DNA from 2 places in the Streptomyces sp. NRRL S-920 genome. Region 2 is predicted to be linked to the other one. Evidence: riboswitches for the same ligand, from Rfam matches in the RefSeq annotation. Region 2 holds a riboswitch; the other holds the start of a gene.
The links. A riboswitch is a leader RNA that binds a small molecule or an ion and turns the genes downstream of it on or off. The one in region 2 is predicted to bind thiamine pyrophosphate.

Region 1 (7,012 bases), on a different contig from region 2:
CGCAGGAGCCCATGCCCAGCGCACCACAGCCCGCCCCGGCAGCGCCGCGCCCTCCGCAGAAGAAGAGCGCGGGTCGTGATCTCGGCGCGGCCATAGGAGTCGGTGTGGGACTCGGCGCGGTCATCATCGCGTCGCTCTTCATCGTCAAGGCCGCCTTCATCGGCGTCATAGCGGTCGCCGTCGTGGTCGGCCTCTGGGAGCTGACCTCCCGGCTCGACGAGCGCAAGGACATCAAGGCCCCGCTGGTGCCGCTCGCGGTGGGCGGCACGGCGATGGTCGTCGCCGGGTACGTCCGGGGGGCCGAGGGCGCGTGGGTGGCGATGGCGCTCACCGCGCTCGCGGTCCTGGTCTGGCGTATGACCGAGCCTCCCGAGGGCTACCTGAAGGACGTCACGGCAGGCGTCTTCGCGGCCTTCTACGTCCCCTTCCTCGCGACGTTCGTGGCGCTGATGCTCACCGCGGACGACGGACCGTGGCGGGTGCTCACGTTCCTGCTGCTGACCGTGGTCAGCGACACCGGGGCGTACGCGATCGGCTGGCGCTTCGGCAAGCACAAGCTGGCGCCGCGCATCAGCCCCGGCAAGACCCGCGAGGGCCTGCTCGGCGCGGTCACGTTCGCGATGGCCGCGGGCGCGCTGTGCATGGAGTTCCTGATCGACGGCGGCACGTGGTGGCAGGGCCTGCTGATCGGTCTCGCGGTCGCGGCGAGCGCCACGCTCGGTGACCTCGGCGAGTCGATGATCAAGCGGGACCTCGGCATCAAGGACATGGGTACGCTGCTGCCGGGCCACGGCGGCATCATGGACCGGCTCGACTCCCTGCTGCCGACGGCGCCGGTGGTCTGGCTTCTGCTCGTGGTCTTCGTCGGGTCCGCCTGACCGACCGCACGGCCCGACCGCACGGCCGTCCGTATGGTCCTTGCTTAACCTTCTGACCTGCGCGTATGTGCGTAAGGGGCTCGTTGTCCACAGGGCGGCGGGCCCCTTGGCGTATGTCTGCGACACTGGAAGGACCATGCCTGTACCCGGAGAACTCACCTTCGTCGCGCCCCGCGGAGCCAAGAAGCCCCCGCGGCATCTCGCCGACCTCACGCCCGCCGAGCGCAAGGAAGCCGTCGCCGCCACCGGCGAGAAGCCGTTCCGCGCCAAGCAGCTCTCGCAGCACTACTTCGCGCGCTACGCCCACGACCCGGCGGAGTGGACCGACATCCCCGCCGGTGCGCGCGACAAGCTCCGGGAAGCGCTGCTGCCCGACCTGATGTCCGTGGTGCGGCACATCAGCTGCGACGACGACACCACGCGCAAGACGCTGTGGCGGCTCTTCGACGGCACGCTCGTCGAGTCGGTGCTCATGCGCTACCCCGACCGGGTCACCATGTGCATCAGCTCCCAGGCGGGCTGCGGCATGAACTGCCCGTTCTGCGCCACGGGCCAGGCCGGCCTCGACCGGAACCTGTCGACGGCCGAGATCGTGCACCAGATCGTCGACGGCATGCGGGCGCTCAGGGACGGCGAGATCCCCGGCGGGCCCGCGCGTCTGTCCAACATCGTCTTCATGGGCATGGGCGAGCCGCTGGCCAACTACAACCGCGTGACCGGCGCCATCCGCCGTCTCACCGACCCGGAGCCGGACGGCCTCGGGCTCTCGCAGCGCGGGATCACGGTGTCGACGGTCGGGCTCGTGCCCGCCATCCACCGGTTCTCCGACGAGGGCTTCAAGTGCCGCCTCGCGATCTCGCTGCACGCCCCGGACGACGACCTGCGCGACACCCTCGTGCCGGTCAACACCAAGTGGAAGGTGCGGGAGGTGCTTGACGCCGGCTGGGAGTACGCGGCCAAGTCCGGGCGCCGCCTCTCCATCGAGTACGCGCTGATCCGCGACATCAACGACCACGCGTGGCGCGGTGACCGCCTCGGCCGGCTGCTCAAGGGCAAGCCGGTGCACGTGAACCTCATTCCGCTGAACCCGACGCCGGGATCGAAGTGGACGGCCTCGCGGCCCGAGGACGAGAAGGCGTTCGTGGAGGCCATCGCCGCCCACGGGGTGCCGGTGACCATCCGGGACACCCGGGGCCAGGAGATCGACGGGGCGTGCGGTCAGCTCGCGGCCGCCGAGAGGTAGTCTGGCGGTCGTGCGCCTCGTACATGCGATCGCGTACTGCTCGTACACACATCTGCATATTCCGACAGGGGAGCGCCACAGCGCTGAGAGTGCGGCACCTTGGACAGGTGGGCCGCAGACCCTCTGAACCTCGCCCAGGTCATTCTGGGTAGGAAGTTCGGGCACGACTCAAGCTGTTGCGCCCTGCTCGCGGGCTTTCGCCGGCGGGCAGGGCCGCGTCTCTTCCTGGTCTCCCAGGAGGACATTCCAGTGAGCACCAAGAAGGTCACGTTCACCGCCGTCGCGGTGGGCATCGGGCTCGTCGCCGTCTCGGCGTGCGGCGGCTCCGACAGCGATTCCACGAAGGACGGCTCCAAGAGCGTCACGCTGATCAGCCACGACTCCTTCAACGTCTCCAAGGACGTACTGAAGGACTTCGAGAAGCGCTCGGGGTACAAGGTCACCGTCCTCAAGGACGGTGACGCGGGCGCCGCCGTGAACAAGGCGGTCCTCTCGAAGTACAACCCGCAGGGCGACGTCTTCTTCGGCGTCGACAACACGCTGCTCTCCCGCGCGCTCGACCACGGGCTCTTCCAGTCGTACGAGGCCAAGGGCTCGGACAGGATCAAGCCCGAGTTCCGCGTCGACGGGGGCAAGCACCGGGTGACGCCCGTGGACAGCGGCGACATCTGCGTGAACTACGACAAGAAGTACTTCGCCGACAAGAAGCTGGCGCCGCCGAAGTCCTTCGACGACCTCCTCAAGCCGCAGTACAAGAACCTGCTGGTCACCGAGAACGCCGCGACCTCGTCGCCCGGACTCGGCTTCCTGCTCGGCACCGCCGCGAAGTACGGCGACAAGGGCTGGGAGAGCTACTGGAAGAAGCTCGACGCCAACGGCGTGAAGGTCGTCGACGGCTGGGAGCAGGCCTACAACGAGGAGTTCTCCGGCTCCGCGGGCGGCAAGAAGGCCAAGGGCGACCGGCCGCTCGTCGTCTCCTACGCCTCCTCCCCGCCGGTCGAGGTGCTCTACGGCAAGCCGCAGCCGAAGCAGGCGCCGACCGGCGTCGCGACCGGCACGTGCTTCCGCCAGGTCGAGTACGCGGGTCTGCTGAGCAACGCCAGGAACCCCGAGGGCGGCAAGGCGCTCCTCGACTTCCTCGCGAGCGCGAAGTTCCAGCAGGACATGCCGCTGAACATGTTCGTGAACCCGGTGCGCGAGGGCGTCGAGCTGCCCGAGCTGTTCACGAAGCACGGGGTGAGGGTCGCCGCGCCCCAGACCATGGCCCCGAAGAAGATCGCCGACAACCGCGAGCCGTGGATCAAGTCGTGGACCTCGCTCGTACGGAAGTGACGAAGTCCCGCTCCCGCGCGGGCTTCGGTCGCGGAAGCGCGGCGCGGCTCGGTCTGATGGCCCTGCCCGTCGCGTTCTTCGCGGTCTTCTTCGCCTACCCGGTCTCGGCGATCGTCGCGCGCGGCCTGCACATCGGCGGGGTCTGGCGGTTCGGGCGGGTCGCGGAGGTGCTCGGGCAGTCCGACATCCGCCATGTCCTGTGGTTCACGACCTGGCAGGCGCTCGCCTCGACCGCGCTCACGCTGCTGATCGCGCTCCCCGGCGCGTATGTCTTCGCGCGCTTCGACTTCCCCGGCAAGCAGGTGCTGAGGGCCGTCGTGACCGTGCCGTTCGTGCTGCCGACGGTCGTCGTCGGCACGGCCTTCCTCGCGCTGATCGGGCGGGGAGGGCTCGTCGACGAGCTGTGGGGCGTGCGCCTGGACACCACCGTGTGGGCGATCCTGCTCGCGCACGTGTTCTTCAACTACGCGGTGGTCGTCCGCACGGTCGGCGGGCTCTGGTCGCAGCTCGACCCGCGGCAGGAGGAGGCCGCGCGGATGCTCGGCGCCTCGCGCTGGACGGCGTGGCGGACCGTGACGCTGCCCGCGCTCGGGCCGGCCGTGGCGGCCGCCGCGCTCATGGTCTTCCTCTTCACCTTCACCTCCTTCGGTGTCGTGCAGATCCTGGGCGGGCCCGCGTACTCGACGCTCGAAGTGGAGATCTACCGGCAGACCGCTCAGCTCCTCGACCTGCCGACGGCCGCCGTGCTGACGGTCGTGCAGTTCGCGGCGGTCGGCCTGATCCTGGCGGTCCACGCGTGGACGGTGCGGCGGCGCGAGAGCGCGCTGAAGCTGGTCGACGCCTCGGCCGTGGCACGCCGCCCGCACGGGGCGGGGCAGTGGTCGCTGCTCGGACTGGTCATGGCCACGGTCGTGCTGCTGATCCTGCTGCCGCTCGGGGTGCTGATCCAGCGTTCCTTCGACGGTCCGGACGGCTTCGGCCTCCTGTACTTCAGAGAGCTGACCTCGGCGGAGGGCGGCGCCTTCCTCGTACCGCCGATCGAGGCGGTCTGGAATTCCCTGCACTACGCGATCGTGGCGACGGCCATCGCGGTCGTCATCGGCGGGCTCGCGGCCGCCGCCCTGACCCGGAGAGCCGGTCATCTCGTACGCGGGTTCGACGCGCTGCTTATGCTGCCGCTCGGGGTGTCGGCGGTGACCGTCGGCTTCGGGTTCCTCATCACGCTGGACGAGCCGCCGCTCGATCTGCGGGCCTCCTGGATCCTGGTGCCGCTCGCCCAGGCGCTGGTCGGCGTGCCCTTCGTCGTACGCACCATGCTGCCCGTCCTGCGCGCTGTCGACGGGCGGCTGCGCGAGGCGGCGGCGGTGCTCGGCGCCTCGCCGCTGCGGGCGTGGCGGGAGGTCGACCTGCCGATGGTGCGGCGGGCGCTGCTGATCGCCGCCGGGTTCGCCTTCGCCGTCTCGCTCGGCGAGTTCGGGGCGACCGTCTTCATCGCGCGGCCCGACAACCCGACCCTGCCGGTCGCCGTGGCGCGGCTGCTCGGACGCGCCGGGGACCTCAACTACGGGCAGGCGATGGCCCTCTCGACGATCCTCATGGTGGTGTGCGCGGTGTCGCTGCTGCTTTTGGAACGCATCCGTACCGACCGCACCTCGGGAGAGTTCTGATGGGCCCGCAGCCAATTCCGGCCGCCTTGCTGCGCCTGCGTGAGGCGACCGTCCGTTTCGGGGCGCGGGCCGTGCTCGACTCCGTGGACCTGGAGGTCGCCGAGCATGAGATCGTCTGTGTGCTCGGGCCGAGCGGCAGCGGCAAGTCGACGCTGCTGCGCGCGGTCGCCGGGCTCCAGTCGCTCGACGCGGGGCGGATCGAACTCGGTGGGCGCGACCAGCGCGGGGTGCCCGCGCACAAGCGGGGCGTCGGCCTGATGTTCCAGGACCACCAGCTCTTCCCGCAGCGCGATGTGGCGGGCAATGTCGCCTTCGGGCTGCGCATGCATGGCGCCTCGCGGAGCGAACAGGCCGACCGGGTCGCCGAGTTGCTCGAACTCGTCGGGCTGCCGAAGGCGCAGCGGCGCGCGGTCGCCTCCCTCTCCGGGGGTGAGCAGCAGCGGGTGGCGCTCGCCCGGGCCCTCGCGCCCCGGCCCCGGCTGCTGATGCTGGACGAGCCGCTCGGCCAGCTCGACCGCTCGCTGCGGGAGCGGCTCGTCGTCGAACTGCGGGAACTCTTCGACGAGCTGGGTACGACCGTGCTCGCCGTCACGCACGACCAGGGCGAGGCCTTCGCGCTCGCCGACCGGGTCGTCGTGATGCGGGACGGGCGGATCGCCCAGTCCGGCACGCCGCTTGAGGTGTGGCAGCGCCCTGTGGACGAGTTCGTCGCGCGGTTCCTCGGCTTCGACAACATCGTCGGGGCGACGGTCACCGGTGAGGCGGCCGACACGGTGTGGGGCAAGATCCCCGTGCCGACGGGTACTCCCGCGGGGCGGTGCGAGGTCCTGGTGCGGCCCGCCGGGGTGCGGCTCGTCACCGCCCAAGAGGGGCTGCCGTGCACGGTGACGGCGCGCACGTTCCGCGGCACCCATGTCGCCGTGCACCTCCAGCCCGAGGACGGACCGCGGCTGGAGGCGGCGTGCGCGCTGCGCCGGGCGCCCGAGGTCGGGGAGACGGTGGGGATCGCCTTCGACGCGGGGGATGTGGTCGTCCTCGGGGAGGCGGGCGGGGCCGCGCCGGAAACGCGGGTGCGGCAGGAGCCCAAGTCGATCTAGCGTTCGGCTCATGACGACCTTGAGCCACGACCGCTACTGCGCCGAAGTCACCACGCAGATCGACCTCTTGAGAGCCACACTGCGCGGAGCGGACCTCTCCGTCACCGTGCCGACCTGCCCCGACTGGACGCTGTCGCAGCTCGCCCGGCACATGGGCGGCGCGGTGCGCTGGAGCGAGCGGCTGGTCGCCACGCGCGCCGAGCGGAACATCCCGGACGAGGACGTCCCGGACGTCCGGGGGCCCGAGAGTGACGACCCTGCCACTCTCGACAGGTGGCTCGCCGACACCGCGGCGCTCGGCGAGCGGACGTTCCGCGCGGCGGGCGCCGACGCCCGGGCGTGGTCGTGGGCGGGTGACCACACCGCCGGTTTCTGGGCCCGCCGCATGACGCACGAGCTGGCGATCCACCGCGCGGACGCCGCGATCGCCGCCGGTGTCGCGTACGAGGTGGCCCCGGACGTCGCCGCCGACGCGATCGACGAATGGCTCGACCTCGTACGGCTGATGCAGCGCACCCGCCCCGAGGACAGCGCGTCGGAACTCAAGGGCGGCGGGCGCTCCCTCCATCTGCACGCGACCGACGCGCCGACCGGGCTGAACGCCGAGTGGCTCATCGAGTTCGGCGAGGACGGCTTCACCTGGCGACGCGGGCACGCCAAGGCGACGGTCGCGCTGCGCGGCCCGCTCACCGAGGTGCTGCTCGCCTTCTACCGGCGGCGATCGCTGGACGCCGGGCGGGTGGAGGTCATGGGGGAGCGGGAGCTGCTGGACTTCTGGCTGGAGCGGGCAACCTT
Region 2 (7,012 bases):
AGCCCCCGCAGCCGCGGCCGGGCGACGAGCACGGCCCCCTGTTCGTCGTCGGCGACGTCCACGGCTATCTGGACGAGCTGCTCGCGGCCCTCCAGGAGCAGGGCCTCATCGACGCCGACGGCAACTGGTCCGCGGGCAACGCACGCCTGTGGTTCCTCGGCGACTTCACCGACCGCGGGCCCGACGGCATCGGCGTGATCGACCTCGTGATGCGGCTGTCCGCCGAGGCCGCGGCCGCCGGTGGCTACTGCAAGGCGCTGATGGGCAACCACGAGCTGCTCCTGCTCGGCGCCAAGCGCTTCGGCGACACCCCCGTCAACTCCGGGGCGGGCACCGCCACCTTCCAGGCCGCCTGGCTGCTCAACGGCGGCCAGAAGACCGACATGGAGCGCCTGGAGGACCACCACCTCCAGTGGATGGCCCGCCTGGACGCGATGGAGGAGGCCGACGGCCATCTCCTCGTGCACTCCGACACGACCGCCTATCTGGATTACGGCGACTCGATCGAGGCAGTGAACGACACCATCCGCGAGACCCTCACCCGCAACGACGCCAACGAATGCTGGGACCTCTTCCGCAAGTTCACCAAGCGCTTCGCCTTCCGCGACGAGTCCGGCCCCTCGGCCGTACGTGAACTCCTGGACATGTACGGCGGCACACGCATCGTCCACGGCCACAGCCCCATCCCCTACCTCCTGGGTGACGTCGGCTCCGAGGACGAGTCGGACGGGGGCGGCCCGGTCATCGAGGGGCCGCACGTGTACGCCGACGGCCTGGCCATCGCGATGGACGGCGGAGTGACCATGGCCGGAAAGCTACTGGTCTGCCAACTCCCCCTGGGTATCTGAGCGTTCGCTGGGCAGGCGCCCCTCTACAGGATCACGCTGGCCAGGGGGGCCAATTCTGGAAACCCCCTGTCACCGCGTGCTGTCACGGCTCTACCATCGGCTTATCCGTAGCAGGCTCCCCTCCGTTTCTGCCCGACGGCTCGTAGCCATGCGAGCCTTAGCCCTACGGAGCATCGGGGGATGCACATGAACAGCGCTCCACACCTGCTCAATGAGGACCGCCCCGAATACGAGCGGATCCTCGACGAGGCGCTGCGCACCGCACCTGACCGTCCTGAACTCGCCGCAGTGGGCCAGCGGCTCAACACCGAACAACTGCGCACCATGGCCCTGAACGCGACAGCACTGATCACGGCCGCCGCCGCGGCCGAGTACGCGCACTACGTGAAGGTTCGCGAGGAGTTGCGCGAACCTCGACCGTCCTCCACCTCGATTCGCGAAGGGAGCGGAGAGAGCGCCGCGGAGTCGGGCCCCGGCGGCATCGGCCTCGCCACGGCGATGGGCGAGGTCGCCGAACCGGCAGCGGTGGCGGGAGCCGGGGCGGCTGCCGTCGTCGCGGTCCTCGCGCCCGTCCTCGCGGGCACGGCCGCCGCGATCTTCCTGCTCGTCGGCTACATCCTGAAGATGCTCAACCCCGAGCCCGCCTTCGCGGACACCCTGCTCACCGCGGGCTGGCTGTTCGGCGCGCTCACCGCCGCGGGCATCCTGGTCGGCGCGGTCGGCCTGCTCCTGACGGCCCTGCGCAACGGCTCCACCTCGCTCCAGGCGGGACGGCTCCACGGCGAGCGGTACGAGGAGGTGTCCCGAGCCAGGGAGGCCTGGGGACAGGCCCTCCTGGAGCAGGGGGTCGTGCCGTTCCTCCGGGAGGCCCTGGCGGATCCCGGGGCGGTACGCACCGCTCGCGCGCACGTTTCCGAAGCCCCCGGAGGGGGCGGCCGCATGCCGCAGCTGGGCTACGACCGGCCGGGGTTCAGCAGCCCCGACGGCGGCCCGGCCGCCGGATCACGGCCGAGCTTCTCCAGCCCGGACTTCTCCAGCCCGGACTTCGGCGGGCCCGATCACAAGCCGGAGTAGGCCGGGGTGTCCGCAGAGCTGCCACGGTGCTCTGCGGACACCCCGTCCACAGCCGCCGGCTCAGTCGGCGATGGGCAGATAGACGCGGTTGCCCGCCGCGGCGAACTCCTTGGACTTCTGCTCCATGCCCGCCTCGATCTCCTTCTCCTCCAGGTCACCGCCGTGCCGACGGCGGATGTCCTGGGAGATCTTCATCGAACAGAACTTCGGCCCGCACATCGAGCAGAAGTGTGCCGTCTTCGCGGGCTCGGCGGGCAGCGTCTCGTCGTGGAACTCCCGTGCGGTGACCGGGTCCAGGGCGAGGTTGAACTGGTCCTCCCAGCGGAATTCGAAGCGCGCGTCCGAGAGCGCGTCGTCCCAGTCCTGCGCGCCCGGGTGGCCCTTGGCGAGGTCCGCCGCGTGCGCCGCGATCTTGTACGTGATGACGCCGGTCTTCACGTCGTCGCGGTTGGGCAGGCCCAGGTGCTCCTTGGGCGTGACGTAGCAGAGCATGGCCGTGCCCCACCAGCCGATCATCGCGGCGCCGATGCCGGAGGTGATGTGGTCATAGGCGGGCGCGATGTCCGTGGTCAGCGGGCCGAGGGTGTAGAACGGCGCCTCCTCGCAGATCTCCTGCTGAAGGTCGATGTTCTCCTTGATCTTGTGCATCGGGACGTGACCGGGGCCCTCGATCATCGTCTGTACGTTGTGACGCTTGGCGATCGTGTTGAGTTCCCCGAGCGTGCGCAACTCCGCGAACTGCGCCTCGTCATTGGCGTCCGCGATCGAACCGGGCCGCAGACCGTCGCCGAGCGAGTACGTCACGTCGTACGCCGCGAGGATTTCGCACAGCTCCTCGAAGTGCTCGTAGAGGAAGCTCTCCTTGTGGTGCGCCAGACACCAGGCGGCCATGATCGAACCGCCGCGCGAGACGATGCCGGTCTTGCGGTTGGCGGTCAGCGGGACGTACGGCAGGCGCACACCCGCGTGCACCGTCATGTAGTCCACGCCCTGCTCGGCCTGCTCGATGACCGTGTCCTTGTAGATCTCCCAGGTCAGCGCCTCGGCCTGGCCGTCGACCTTCTCCAGGGCCTGGTAGAGCGGCACGGTGCCGATGGGGACGGGGGAGTTGCGCAGGACCCACTCGCGGGTGGTGTGGATGTTGCGGCCGGTGGAGAGGTCCATGACCGTGTCGGCGCCCCACTTCGTCGCCCAGGTCATCTTGTCCACCTCCTCCTCGATGGAGGAGGTGACCGCGGAGTTGCCGATGTTGGCGTTCACCTTCACCAGGAACTTCTTGCCGATGATCATTGGCTCGATCTCCGGGTGGTTGACGTTCGCGGGAATCACGGCCCGGCCCGCGGCGACCTCCGCCCGCACGATCTCGGGGTCGATGTTCTCGCGGATCCCGATGAACTCCATCTCGGGCGTGATCTCGCCGCGCCGGGCGTACGCGAGCTGCGTCACCGCCTGCCCCGGGCGGCCGCGGCGCGGCTGGCGGGGGCGGCCGGGGAAGACCGCGTCGAGGTTCTTGAGGCCGCCACGGGGCGAGGTGTGCTTGATGCCGTCGTCCTCGGGGCGCGGCGGGCGGCCCACGTACTCCTCGGTGTCGCCGCGGGCGATGATCCAGTTCTCCCGCAGCGGCGGCAGTCCGCGGCGGACGTCGGTCTCGGCGTTCGGGTCGGTGTACGGACCCGACGTGTCGTACAGGGTGACGGCCTTGCCATTGGTGAGGTGCACCTGGCGGACCGGCACGCGCAGGTCGGGGCGCGAGCCCTCGACGTACGCCTTGTGCCAGCCGATGGACTTCCCGGCCTCGTTCAGGGACTCGCCCTGGCTGGAGGCAGGCGTGCGTGCGTCCGATGTGGTCATGAGACCTACTCCCTACGCCGGCATTACCCGGTAACAGGTTCGGCGGTCGACGCAGCGGATCCCGTACGGCTCGTGCACGAATTGTGCCGTTTCGTACGGAGGTCAGCGCCCTCTCAGCCCGGTGCTCCGAGCTCCCGCGATTGCAAAGGTGGCTCCACGCTAGCGTCATCTCGGGCGCGCTGAACAGAGGGCCCCCTCCGTTCTTGCGATGATCGGCCAGTGACCACCACAGCGCCGCCGCCGCCTCCGCCCGCGCAACCGCCCCACTCCGGCCCGCCCCCGGACGGCCCCGGGCATGACCACGGGCACGGCCACGGGCACGCCCACAGCCACGGTCCGGCCGCTCCCGTCTCCCAGCATCTGCGCAAGGTCATCGCCGCGGTGCTGATCCCCTTCGCCGCCGCGGTCGTCGTGGGCCTGGTGGTGCTCTGGCCCGGTGGCGCCCCCTCGCACGAGCGGACCGGCGTCGGCTTCGACCGGCAGACGCAGTCGGCGAAGGTCACGAAGGTGCAGGAGCTGCCCTGCAAGGACCTCAGTCCCTCGCAGCCCCAGCCGAACGGCGACACCTCCACCCCCGAGGGCCGGTCCGCCCAGTCCTCGGCGACGGGCACCTGCAAGAAGGCGCTGATCGAGGTGAGCAGCGGCAAGGACAAGGGCCGCACGTTCACCGAGATCATCCAGCCGGACTCGCCCCGGCAACTCCACAAGGGCCAAGAGGTGGTGGTCGCCTACGAGCCCAAGGCGCCCGAGGGGTTGCAGTATTCGGTCACCGACGTGAACCGCAAGCTCCCGATGGCGCTGCTCGCCGGCATCTTCGCGCTCGCCGTCGTCGTGGTGGGACGGCTGCGCGGCGTGATGGCCCTGGTCGCCCTCGCCATCAGCTTCCTGGTCCTGACCTTCTTCATCCTGCCGGCCATCCTCCAAGGCTCGAACCCGCTGGTCGTGGCAGTGATCGGCGCGAGCGCCATCATGCTGGCCGCGCTCTATCTCTGCCACGGCCTCACGGCCCGTACGTCGGTCGCGGTGCTCGGCACTCTGATCTCCCTCCTGCTGATCGGCCTGCTCGGCTCGCTCTTCATCGGCTGGGCCGCGCTGACCGGCAACACCGACGACAACACCGGCCTCATCCACGGCCTGTACCCGTCCATCGACATGAGCGGCCTGCTGCTCGCGGGCGTCATCATCGGCTCGCTCGGCGTCCTCGACGACGTGACGGTCACCCAGACCTCGGCCGTGTGGGAACTGCACCAGGCCAACCCGAACATGGGCTGGCGCGGCCTGTACCGCGCGGGCATCCGCATCGGCCGCGACCACATCGCCTCGGTCGTCAACACCCTCGTCCTCGCCTACGCGGGCGCCGCCCTGCCCCTGCTCCTCCTCTTCTCCATCGCGCAGTCCAGCGTGGGCACGGTCGCCAACAGCGAGTTGGTCGCCGAGGAGATCGTGCGGACCCTGATCGGCTCGATCGGCCTGGTCGCCTCCGTGCCGGTGACGACCGCGCTGGCCGCCCTGGTCGTCTCCGCCGACCGCTCCACCGGCCCCGGCGCCCCGGCCCCGGCCACCGGCACCCCGCCGCGCCGCTCCTCCCGCGGCGGAAAGGGCCGACGCCGCAAGGCCTGACGGTCTGACGGTCTGGCGGTCTGGCGGTCTGGCGGTCTGGCAGCTTGACGGTCTGACGGTCTGACCCCGGAACGGTCCCGAAGGCGCAGACGGCACCCCGGTGGCCGTGGCGGTGCCCTGGCGATGCCCTCAAATGCACCAATCTGCCATTGGCATAGGCACATTGAGCCCGGGTCTCATCCCGCGTTCTGTTCCTCCGCCAGGATCCGGTCGAGCGTCTCGTCCAGATGCGCATCGAAGTCGGCGAGCGCGCGCTCCTGTCCGAGCGGCACCAACTTGTCCGTACGGTCCAGGAAGGCGAGCAGCGGCGGAATGCCCACGCGGAACAGCGCCTGGTCAGCGCCGACCTGAAGCTTGATCAGGGCCTCGTCGAGCAGATCGGGATCGGTGGGCTCGATGCGCACGTCCCCGACCCCACACGGCCTGCCCACCCCGTCGATCAGCAACTCCCTCCCGAAGGTCCAGGTCACCGGCGCGTCGCCAGGCAGATGGAACGTCAGCTGCACGGCATAAGGATCATCGGTCTCATAGCGCAACTCCACCGGGATACGAAACGACAGCTCCTCGGAAACAAGGAAGCTCATCATGACCTCTGCCTGAACCGACTCGTCCATCGCGCCGCCCTACCCCGTCACTTAGTCATCAAGGGGCCAGGAACCCACTCCCTGACACTTATGGCATCTTGCTTAACGTGCACACCAGATCACAAGGAGTGAGTTTTCAGATGCTGATAGAGAAGGCGAGTGTCCCTAGTAGCTTTCCGATCTCACGTTGCAACCTCTCCGCCGCGGGCAGCAACCGGTCGGCCTGACCGACGGGCACGGAAATGGCCAGGGTCGCCGCGGTGTCGCCCGCCAGGATCGGAACCGCGGCACAGACCGTCCCGAGTGCGTACTCCTGGCGCTCCACGACGGGCCGCATCCGCTCCATCGCGTCGAGGCGGCGCAGGAACGTTCGGTCGTCGCGGACCGAGTAACGCGTGATCGACTGAACCGGATAGCGGTCGAGGTGGTCCCGCCGTGCCTCGCCGTCGAGTTGGGACAGCAGGCACTGACCGATGGCGTGGGCGTGGCCCGTCTCGCGAAAGTCCGCCCACTCCTCCACGGCGGGGTTGCCCGGAGTGTCGGAGACCGCCACGATCTCGATCTCGCCCGCGCGGTAGACAGCGAAGTACACCGGCACTCCGATGGCGTCGCGGCAGTGCGCCAGGACGTCGCCGACCGTGCCGCGACGCTTCTGCTGTGCCCCGCTGCTGCTGAGCCGCTCGGCCGCCTCGCCGAGCACGAATACTCCTTTCTCTCGGCGCAGATAACCCTCGTGGGTCAGCGTGCGCAACAGGTGGTAGGCGGTAGGGAGCGCCAAACCCGCCTCGCGGGCCAACTGCTTGGCGGGCGCCCCGTACTGATGTGTGGCGGCGGCTTCCAGCAGCCGCATCGCACGCTGCACGGAGCCGATGAGGGTGGGGGTGACGGGGGCGGCGCCCGGTGCGGTGGCGTCGCCCGCCGGGCCTGCGTCGTTCGTTTGGCCTGCGCCGCCTGTCGGACCTGGATCGCCCGGTGGGCCAGCGCCACTCGTCGGATCAGCGGCACTGGCGGTAACTGGTGAAGTGGCGCCGACCG

Region 1: linked by a shared signal. The riboswitch ahead of IG54_RS0117835 (thiamine ABC transporter substrate-binding protein) and the one ahead of thiC (phosphomethylpyrimidine synthase ThiC) in region 2 are both predicted to bind thiamine pyrophosphate.

Annotation. Positions count from the first base shown of each region.
Region 1 is NZ_JODF01000021.1:127,366-134,377, reverse strand. It holds gene IG54_RS0117845 (phosphatidate cytidylyltransferase) at 1-878, shown strand, start outside; gene rlmN (23S rRNA (adenine(2503)-C(2))-methyltransferase RlmN) at 1,015-2,121, shown strand; TPP riboswitch at 2,178-2,294, shown strand; gene IG54_RS0117835 (thiamine ABC transporter substrate-binding protein) at 2,371-3,453, shown strand; gene IG54_RS0117830 (ABC transporter permease) at 3,429-5,120, shown strand; gene IG54_RS0117825 (ABC transporter ATP-binding protein) at 5,135-6,217, shown strand; gene IG54_RS0117820 (maleylpyruvate isomerase family mycothiol-dependent enzyme) at 6,228-7,012, shown strand, end outside.
Region 2 is NZ_JODF01000010.1:63,788-70,799, reverse strand. It holds gene IG54_RS0109960 (metallophosphoesterase) at 1-848, shown strand, start outside; gene IG54_RS0109955 (hypothetical protein) at 1,029-1,922, shown strand; gene thiC (phosphomethylpyrimidine synthase ThiC) at 1,983-3,773, opposite strand; TPP riboswitch at 3,766-3,921, opposite strand; gene IG54_RS0109945 (YibE/F family protein) at 3,993-5,393, shown strand; gene IG54_RS0109940 (SsgA family sporulation/cell division regulator) at 5,570-6,007, opposite strand; gene IG54_RS0109935 (IclR family transcriptional regulator) at 6,114-6,839, opposite strand.